One region of the Cytobacillus dafuensis genome, then DNA from elsewhere that is predicted to be linked to it. Evidence: a T-box and tRNA genes for the amino acid it is inferred to sense, from the RefSeq annotation. Region 1 holds a T-box; the other holds one or more tRNA genes.
What was found. The T-box of region 1 lies ahead of gltX (glutamate--tRNA ligase). A T-box ahead of a tRNA ligase gene usually reads a tRNA of that ligase, here a tRNA-Glu.

Region 1 (4,559 bases):
AAAAGACTTTATTACCTTCTCTTCTTTGATGGTAATCTGTAAATAGCGATCCAAAAGAAGGATTTGGATGAGTTTTTCTAACATAGGATGGGGAAGGTCTGACAAATCAAGTAGGTCGGGATTATGGGGGTTGGTCCCTTCAAAAAGCAAGATTTGATTTAATAGAACAAGGTCATCTTGCTGGTTTTCTGATGTGAGGCCTAGTAATTTTTCAGCTAAAGACTGACGACTCTTTAAATATGGGAGTTGTTGATTTCTTGTGGCCATAAAGGCAATAAAAAGAGCTTTAATCTCATTATCGGTAAAGCGAACAGTGGGCAGGACAGAGTTGTTCATGACAAAATAACCCCCATCCCTTCCAACTTCAGCGACAAGCGGCATCCCCATGGCTTCAATTTCTCTGATATCTCTAATAGCGGTCGAACGCGAGATGTTAAATTCTTGCATGATCTCGGAAAATGTAAAGTGGGAGCGGTTGTTGATATACCGCATGATGGTATTAATTCGTTCAACTTTTTTCATCGGATCTCCTAAACAGTATCATTTTTTGACATGATTAAAGACTATTATAAACTCATCAAGTGAAAAGACAAATCATTTGAAAAATTTTAAAAAGAGGATGGTCTGAATATGGCAAATTATACCCTAGAAGAGAAAGAAAGCTTTACTGTTTTAGGTATTGGAACTGAGCTTAAAAGCGATTACACCGACTATGCTGGCATAAACAAGGAAAAGGCAGATTTTTGGTCGGCCGTCAAACAAGATGGAAGGCTTGACAAGCTAAAAGCCGTTGCTACAAATGACTACATTTTTGTCGTGAATGAAGCGGTGAATAACAAAATGATGCATTATGCCGGCGTCATGACAGAGGCATCATTACCAGAAGCATCCAGAGTGATTCAATTTCCAAAAGGAGAATACCTAGTTGTAAAAGGGGCAGCAGAAACAGCTGAAGAGCTGAGTAATATGGTTACTGGCATTGCATTTGGCCAAGTATTGCCGGAAGCAAAGAATTTTGCCTATGTTGGAGGGCCAAATACAGCGGTTATAATGGGGCAACGAAACGGCTCAGTATTTGGTGAAATGTGGATTCCTGTTGTTAGGAAATAAAAGGAGAGATGGAATTGTCCTATATCGTTGACTTTAAAAATGTGTCTACAGTTGGTTTAGAGTCTTCACCCGTAGCAGAAGCGCTTGCTGGGTTACGTGCTAATGAAGCTCGATACTTTATGAACAAATACAAGCATGAATTTATGGTTGTACCTGCTAGCGAGTCCTACGAGACCCTTGATTATGTGAACCAAATTTTGAAAGAACGTGATATTGAGTTTGCGGCCAAACCTTTAGAAACGTCGCGTTTTCAAGTGGAAAATATCAAATTTGCCTACGTCATTTATGAGGATGGTCTTAGCGTCAACGTCATGTATACGGTGGATGATCCTAAGAAGCGGGCTGTTGGTTTTAAGCTTTCTGATGGGATGGAAGTACCAAAAGAGTTAGAAGGGAAGTTTAAGTTTGCTAGGCAAAAGTCTAAACTAGCTGGAACCATTCGGGGCTCGTATTTTGTCATTAAAGGAGAATATTAAAGTAAGCAAATGTTACATGCATCAAATGTACATCAAAGCGGTGAACAAGAAAGTGCCATCGTCCATTTTTTGGCAACCTAATATATACGCTTTCTTGAAGTTACTCATTAGAAAACTTGCCGTTATTTGTGAAATGGTTCTCCTCTCTTCACTCACTTCTTCTAGTCCCGACTTGAACGAGCGAGTTACCAACCAATGGGCGGTAGCAAAAAGACTGTTGTCCTCATAGTCAGAATTTGTTGACAATTTAATCATAATGTATTATTGTTTCTCTAATTATATCCACATATTGTAAAGTGCAATGAAGAGGAAGAGTAATTAATCACTCGAATCTTAGAGAGCCCATGCTGGTGAAATTGGGTATTCGAGCTTAATGAAAGAAGTCTTGGAGCAGTTGACTGAAAAATTGGAGTAAGTCAACCGGGAATTTCCCGTTAAAGAAGTGTGCAGCAAGATAGTGAATGGCTGCATTATGAGCGGGTTTTTAACCAATTTAGGTGGTAACGCGGAAGCAAGTCTTTCGTCCTTTTATAGGATGAAGGGCTTTTTTTATTTTGAACATATAGGAGGATTCGATAATGTCAAATGAGAACATGGCAGAACTGTTATTTCCGGATGTCAGGCAGGTACCGGCTGATATTTATTCACTATATCCGCCAAGAAATTTGTCTTCATCTGCTTTGATTACACGTTTTGCACAGAGCCCAACTGGTTCATTGAATATTGGTGGGCTTTACGCAACTTTAATATCGGAAAGATTAGCCCACCAAAGTAATGGAGTCTTTTTCTTGCGTATTGAAGACACAGATAAAAAACGCGAAATAAAAGGCAGTCTCGAAAACATTATAAATTCATTGTCATACTTCGGGATTCATTTCGATGAAGGACCTCAGCTTTCAGGTGACGATAAGGGGGCTTATGGACCGTATAAACAAAGCTCACGAATACAAATCTATAAGGTATTTATGAAGCATTTAGTCCGAAATGGATTAGCCTATCCTTGCTTCTGTGATACGGACGATTTACAAAAGATAAGAATAAATCAGCAGAACTTAAAAATAACAACAGGTTATTATGGCAGGTGGGCTAATCATCGAGATATTTCTTTTCAACAAGCCAAGGAAGAAATTTTAAATGGTAAACCGTTTGTTATTAGACTTAAATCTTCGGGGTCATCAGATAGTAGAATAACGTACCATGATTTGGTTAAAGGTCCGATTGAGTTACCTGAAAATGACCAAGATATTGTTATCATGAAAACGGATGGTTTACCAACATATCACTTTGCTCATGCCATAGATGATTATCTGATGGGTACAACCTTTTGTCTTAGGGGCGATGAATGGCTTTCTTCAGTGCCTATCCATATTCAGTTGTTTGAAACCTTAGGGTTTAGAATACCGGAATACGGACATATTGCTCCAATAATGAAGCAAGTGGGAGCTTCTAAACGGAAATTTAGTAAACGTAAGGATCTTGATGGTACCGCTGATTATTACAAAGAACAAGGATACCCAGGAATCGCTCTAAGTGAATACTTCATGAATCTCATCAATTCTGACTTTGAAGAATGGAGGATGACAAACCCTCATAAATCATTTAGAGACTTTTTTATCAATACTGATAAAATGAATGCCAGTGGTGCTTTATTAGACATGAATAAACTGGGTGATATCAGCAAGGATGTTATCTCTAGGCTCACTGGTAAACAAGTATTTGACCATTTATACACTTGGTCAAAGGAATTTGATTCTGAGCTTTATACTTTAATTGACAAGAATAAGGAATACACTGTAAACATTCTAAATATAGGTCGAACAATTGAGAAACCAAGAAAAGATTATTCAAAGTGGTCAGATGTGAAGCCAATGATTGCTTTCTTTTATGACGAATTGTTTGAAAAGGATGTATTGAGTGGCTATAAGTTACCTACAAATGTAAGTTTTGATGTTGCGAAAGAAATTGTACTAGGTTTTAGCAAAACTTATAGGTTTAATAATGAAAAAGAGGCTTGGTTCCATGAAATGAAAGAACTTGCTGGGGAACTCGGATTTGCAAAGGATATGAAGCAATATAAAGCCAATCCTAACAATTACAAAGGGCATGTTGGTGATGTAGCGATGGTAATTAGGGTCGCTCTAACTAACAGAACCAATACACCTGATTTGTTTGATATTATGAAAGTAATGGGCGAAAAAAGGGTTCTTTCAAGAATGCAGACATTTTTCGGTGATTCCATTTAACCAACTAAAAAGCATGTCAAAAAAATGACCGGGCATCACTTTCCCGGTCATTATAACTTTATTTATATAGCCACATCTTTCAGTTAACTACTACCTCCACCCTACGCTTTACCACTATTTATGATACGGTTCTCCGTGAAAGTTCTAAGTGAGGTTTGAAAGGTTCCGTTCAGCTATTAACGGACTAAAGTTGGACCAACTAATGCTTCTGGGTTTTCCCCCAATGCCAACTTGCTAATATTAGCATAGCTGAGTTGGTTATGCGTTTTTAGTAATTGCTTTAAATCAAGGAATTTTTTGTCTGTTTTTAAATTTTCGATTTCCCGATAATAGACAGACAACACATAATCATCTTGAGACATCGGATTGAATTTACCTGGGTCTTCATCCATAATTAATGAGCCCATATATTGATATCCAAACTGCAATTGACGAGTCAGTTTAATGATATTGATAAATTTTCTGTAAATAGATGGTTTTGTGGAATTTAATTTTCCGATAGCTATTTGCGCACTTTTCAATTGGTCGTAACTTGATGTTGTTAGCATAATCTCTCTCCCTTTTTGCTCGGTATTAATCCCATGGTTTATCCACTGAAAGTTTGGAGACGAGTTCGTTATTTTGTTGTCTTTTTAGCTTGCGAATTTTTTCACGTTCTTTCCCCGTATCATAGAGAAATTTTTCTTCCTCTGTTTCTGGTATAACACCTGGAACTTCTATCGGCCTTTTA
Region 2 (4,559 bases), 930 kb from region 1:
GACTTATCCATGGGAGTCAGACTGCGAGTGATAAGATCCGTAGTCAAGAGGGAAACAGCCCAGACCACCAGCTAAGGTCCCAAAGTATACGTTAAGTGGAAAAGGATGTGGAGTTGCTTAGACAACCAGGATGTTGGCTTAGAAGCAGCCACCATTTAAAGAGTGCGTAATAGCTCACTGGTCGAGTGACTCTGCGCCGAAAATGTACCGGGGCTAAACGTATCACCGAAGCTGTGGATTGACATCTACGATGTCAGTGGTAGGAGAGCGTTCTAAGGGCGTTGAAGCTAGACCGTAAGGACTGGTGGAGCGCTTAGAAGTGAGAATGCCGGTATGAGTAGCGAAAGATGGGTGAGAATCCCATCCACCGAATGCCTAAGGTTTCCTGAGGAAGGCTCGTCCGCTCAGGGTTAGTCGGGACCTAAGCCGAGGCTGAAAAGCGTAGGCGATGGACAACAGGTTGATATTCCTGTACCACCTCTTTACCGTTTGAGCAATGGGGGGACGCAGGAGGATAGGGTAAGCGCGCTGCTGGAATAGCGCGTCCAAGCAGTTAGGCTGCAAGCGAGGCAAATCCCGCTTGCATAAAGGCTGAGCTGTGACGGCGAGGGAAATAAAGTACCGAAGTTCCTGAATCCACACTGCCAAGAAAAGCCTCTAGCGAGGGAAAAGGTGCCCGTACCGCAAACCGACACAGGTAGGCGAGGAGAGAATCCTAAGGTGAGCGAGAGAACTCTCGTTAAGGAACTCGGCAAAATCACCCCGTAACTTCGGGAGAAGGGGTGCTCATTTGGGTGAATAGCCCGGATGAGCCGCAGTGAATAGGCCCAGGCGACTGTTTAGCAAAAACACAGGTCTCTGCGAAGCCGTAAGGCGAAGTATAGGGGCTGACGCCTGCCCGGTGCTGGAAGGTTAAGAGGAGGGGTTAGCGCAAGCGAAGCTCTGAATTGAAGCCCCAGTAAACGGCGGCCGTAACTATAACGGTCCTAAGGTAGCGAAATTCCTTGTCGGGTAAGTTCCGACCCGCACGAAAGGCGTAACGATCTGGGCACTGTCTCAACGAGAGACTCGGTGAAATTATAGTACCTGTGAAGATGCAGGTTACCCGCGACAGGACGGAAAGACCCCGTGGAGCTTTACTGTAGCCTGATATTGAATTTCGGTACAGCTTGTACAGGATAGGTAGGAGCCTTGGAAGCCGGAGCGCTAGCTTCGGTGGAGGCATCGGTGGGATACTACCCTGGCTGTATTGAAATTCTAACCCGCACCCCTGATCGGGGTGGGAGACAGTGTCAGGTGGGCAGTTTGACTGGGGCGGTCGCCTCCTAAAAAGTAACGGAGGCGCCCAAAGGTTCCCTCAGAATGGTTGGAAATCATTCGAAGAGTGTAAAGGCATAAGGGAGCTTGACTGCGAGACCTACAAGTCGAGCAGGGACGAAAGTCGGGCTTAGTGATCCGGTGGTTCCGCATGGAAGGGCCATCGCTCAACGGATAAAAGCTACCCCGGGGATAACAGGCTTATCTCCCCCAAGAGTCCACATCGACGGGGAGGTTTGGCACCTCGATGTCGGCTCATCGCATCCTGGGGCTGTAGTCGGTCCCAAGGGTTGGGCTGTTCGCCCATTAAAGCGGTACGCGAGCTGGGTTCAGAACGTCGTGAGACAGTTCGGTCCCTATCCGTCGTGGGCGCAGGAAATTTGAGAGGAGCTGTCCTTAGTACGAGAGGACCGGGATGGACGCACCGCTGGTGTACCAGTTGTTCTGCCAAGAGCATCGCTGGGTAGCTATGTGCGGAAGGGATAAGTGCTGAAAGCATCTAAGCATGAAGCCCCCCTCGAGATGAGATTTCCCATAGCGTCAAGCTAGTAAGACCCCTGAAAGATGATCAGGTTGATAGGTTTGAGGTGGAAGCGTGGTGACACGTGGAGCTGACAAATACTAATCGGTCGAGGACTTAACCAATAAAATATTTAATGATGATTGTCAGTTATCTAGTTTTGAGGGAATAAACCTCAGTTTAATACAGTCTGGTGGCGATAGCGAGAAGGTCACACCCGTTCCCATCCCGAACACGGCAGTTAAGCTTCTCAGCGCCAATGGTAGTTAGGGGCTGTCCCCTTGTGAGAGTAGGACGTCGCCAGGCCAAACCCTAATAAGGGTTATTTTTTTGCCAAAATTAGTTGGCCCGTTGGTCAAGCGGTTAAGACACCGCCCTTTCACGGCGGTAACACGGGTTCGAATCCCGTACGGGTCACCAATATGGAGGATTAGCTCAGCTGGGAGAGCACCTGCCTTACAAGCAGGGGGTCGGCGGTTCGATCCCGTCATCCTCCATTATATTCTTTATGTCAGTGTAGCTTAATTGGTCGAGCAGCTGACTTGAAAAAGGATAACTAGTCATATCGTGTGATATGGTTAGTTATCCTTTTTCTATTTTAGAGACAATTTATCCCGCGTTAACGGGCTGTAAGACCCCCATCTCAAAATTGAGAGAGAAGCGAGGAAGATAGGTGGGGGACAACTGCCCGTAAAAGCCCGATTGGTTCAACTAACCATCAGTGGGGATGAAAAAAACCCCCACTGACGGAAGTTTCACTTTATTTAAAAGTGTTATGCGAGAATTTAAGTCTTTTATTTAATAGCTCAGCTTGCGATAAAGCCTGACTATCCTTTAGGATGTCACCAGGCTGATTGGCTTCACCTAAAATATAAGATGAAAACCTCATATTTAAAAAATCGAAAGTATATTGGAATTGCTGAATAAGAGGGAGCCCTTTAATTCTTGGTTCGTCACCACCTACAGCTAGAACAATTGCTTCCACTTTCTTTAAATGTTCTTTAAACTGTGGATACCTTTCAACACGTATGGCGTGACTAAGTCGATCAATCATGTTTTTCATTATGCCTGACATACTGTACCAGTATATGGGCGTAGCAAAGATAATCACATCGTTTTCCATAAATGCCTTGATTACTTGATCATAATCATCATCTACTGTTTGAAATCCTGTTTTTGTATGACGTAAATCATTAATTGGTTGAATAGTTAAGTCCTTTATATATACCTTTTGATGTTTTATCCCTTTCAAGACCGTATCTGCAAGTAATTCACTGTTACTTTCTGTTCTTGAGCTACCTATAAATGTAGCGATTTTCATTATCGATCACCTCTTCTATACATTAGTATAAGAAAAGTTTATACTCAAATTATCCATCAATAAAGATGAATATTTTGATTAAATCAATCGATAAAACCGATTTAGGGGGATGTGAAATTTGGAAATTAAACATTTGCATACGTTTTTAACTGCAACGAAAACCTTGAACTTTACTCAAACTGCTAAAATACTAGATTATGCACAATCAAGTATTACTGCTCAAATTAAGTCACTAGAAGAAGAGTTAGGAATGCCATTATTCGAGCGGCTTGGGAAACGCATCTACTTAACAGAAGCAGGCAATCAGCTGAAACAATACGCGCAAAAGATGCTTGATCTTGACCAGGAGATGAGGCAAGTGTTAGCTGGTCAAAATGAGTCCAATGTAGTTTTAACGATTGGTGCACAGGAAAGCCAATGTTCATATCGACTTCCAGTTATTTTGCAATCATTTAAACAACGTCACCCACAGGTCAGACTGATTTTTAAACCTGTTCATACGAAAGATATCGCAAAGGATTTACTGCAATCAGGCACTCTCGACTTAGCTTTCATCACCGACACCTTTAAAGAGATGCCTACGCTTCATAAAGAAATGTTAATTGAGGAAGACTTAGTATTCATAGCATCTCCTTGGCATCATTTAGCGAAAAAAAATCCCGTAACCGCAGAAGAAATCGGACAAGAAACGATCCTGTTAACAGAAAAGGGCTGCTCCTATCGAACTCAGTTTGAGCATAGAATTCAATTTGAAGGTGTTCATCCAGAACATATTATTGAATTTGCTAGTATAGAAGCCATCAAACAATGTGTGATGGCCGGATTAGGTATTTCCCTTTTACCTAAAATGGCGGTAGAAAAAGAACTTGATCGGGGTAGTATTATCGAAATACCCACATCTATCGATTTAGAATCGGTATTCACAGAGATTGCTTGGCATAAAGACAAGTATATTCCCTCTTATCTTGAGGATTTTATCCAAATATCACGAGATCAATATAAAGTTTTCAACGAGAAAACGAGTAATAAAAAATGATAAAAAAGGGGATTTAGTGGATGATGTTAATCCTCGCGCTCATAAAAATCCACTATCCTCTTTGCCATACCATAAATACTTTTCTTTAACGAGTTAGGACGAATAACCTTTATTTGATCCCCAAAACCTAGAATAAATTCACTTGCCTCTTGTTCCGTATCAAAGCACAGTTTTGCAGGGATCCATCCATTATCAGAAGGTGAATCCATTTTTATTATTTGAACAAATCTCCCTGTAAACTTTATTCTCGGAACGATAGACGAAGAAACTTCAACATCAACCTCATATTTGGGTAGACTTTTAATAAATTCTTTTGTAGAGTCATTCCAATATTGAGTTAAATCAAAGTCATTTGGCCGGGAGAA

Region 2: it has a tRNA-Glu gene. The T-box ahead of gltX (glutamate--tRNA ligase) is inferred to sense a tRNA for this amino acid. The anticodon was not compared.

What each region holds. Positions count from the first base shown of each region.
Region 1 covers NZ_CP042593.1:1,236,706-1,241,264, reverse strand. Annotated here, with positions in the region: gene FSZ17_RS06040 (helix-turn-helix transcriptional regulator) at 1-522, opposite strand, end outside; gene FSZ17_RS06035 (GyrI-like domain-containing protein) at 631-1,110, shown strand; gene FSZ17_RS06030 (DUF8821 family protein) at 1,125-1,586, shown strand; T-box leader at 1,879-2,117, shown strand; gene gltX (glutamate--tRNA ligase) at 2,165-3,829, shown strand; gene FSZ17_RS06020 (hypothetical protein) at 4,006-4,377, opposite strand; gene FSZ17_RS06015 (acyl-CoA thioesterase) at 4,403-4,559, opposite strand, start outside.
Region 2 covers NZ_CP042593.1:309,597-314,155, forward strand. Annotated here, with positions in the region: rRNA gene FSZ17_RS01590 (23S ribosomal RNA) at 1-1,962, shown strand, start outside; rRNA gene rrf (5S ribosomal RNA) at 2,027-2,143, shown strand; tRNA gene FSZ17_RS01600 (tRNA-Glu) at 2,183-2,257, shown strand; tRNA gene FSZ17_RS01605 (tRNA-Val) at 2,262-2,334, shown strand; gene FSZ17_RS01610 (flavodoxin family protein) at 2,598-3,158, opposite strand; gene FSZ17_RS01615 (LysR family transcriptional regulator) at 3,277-4,194, shown strand; gene FSZ17_RS01620 (helix-turn-helix transcriptional regulator) at 4,221-4,559, opposite strand, start outside.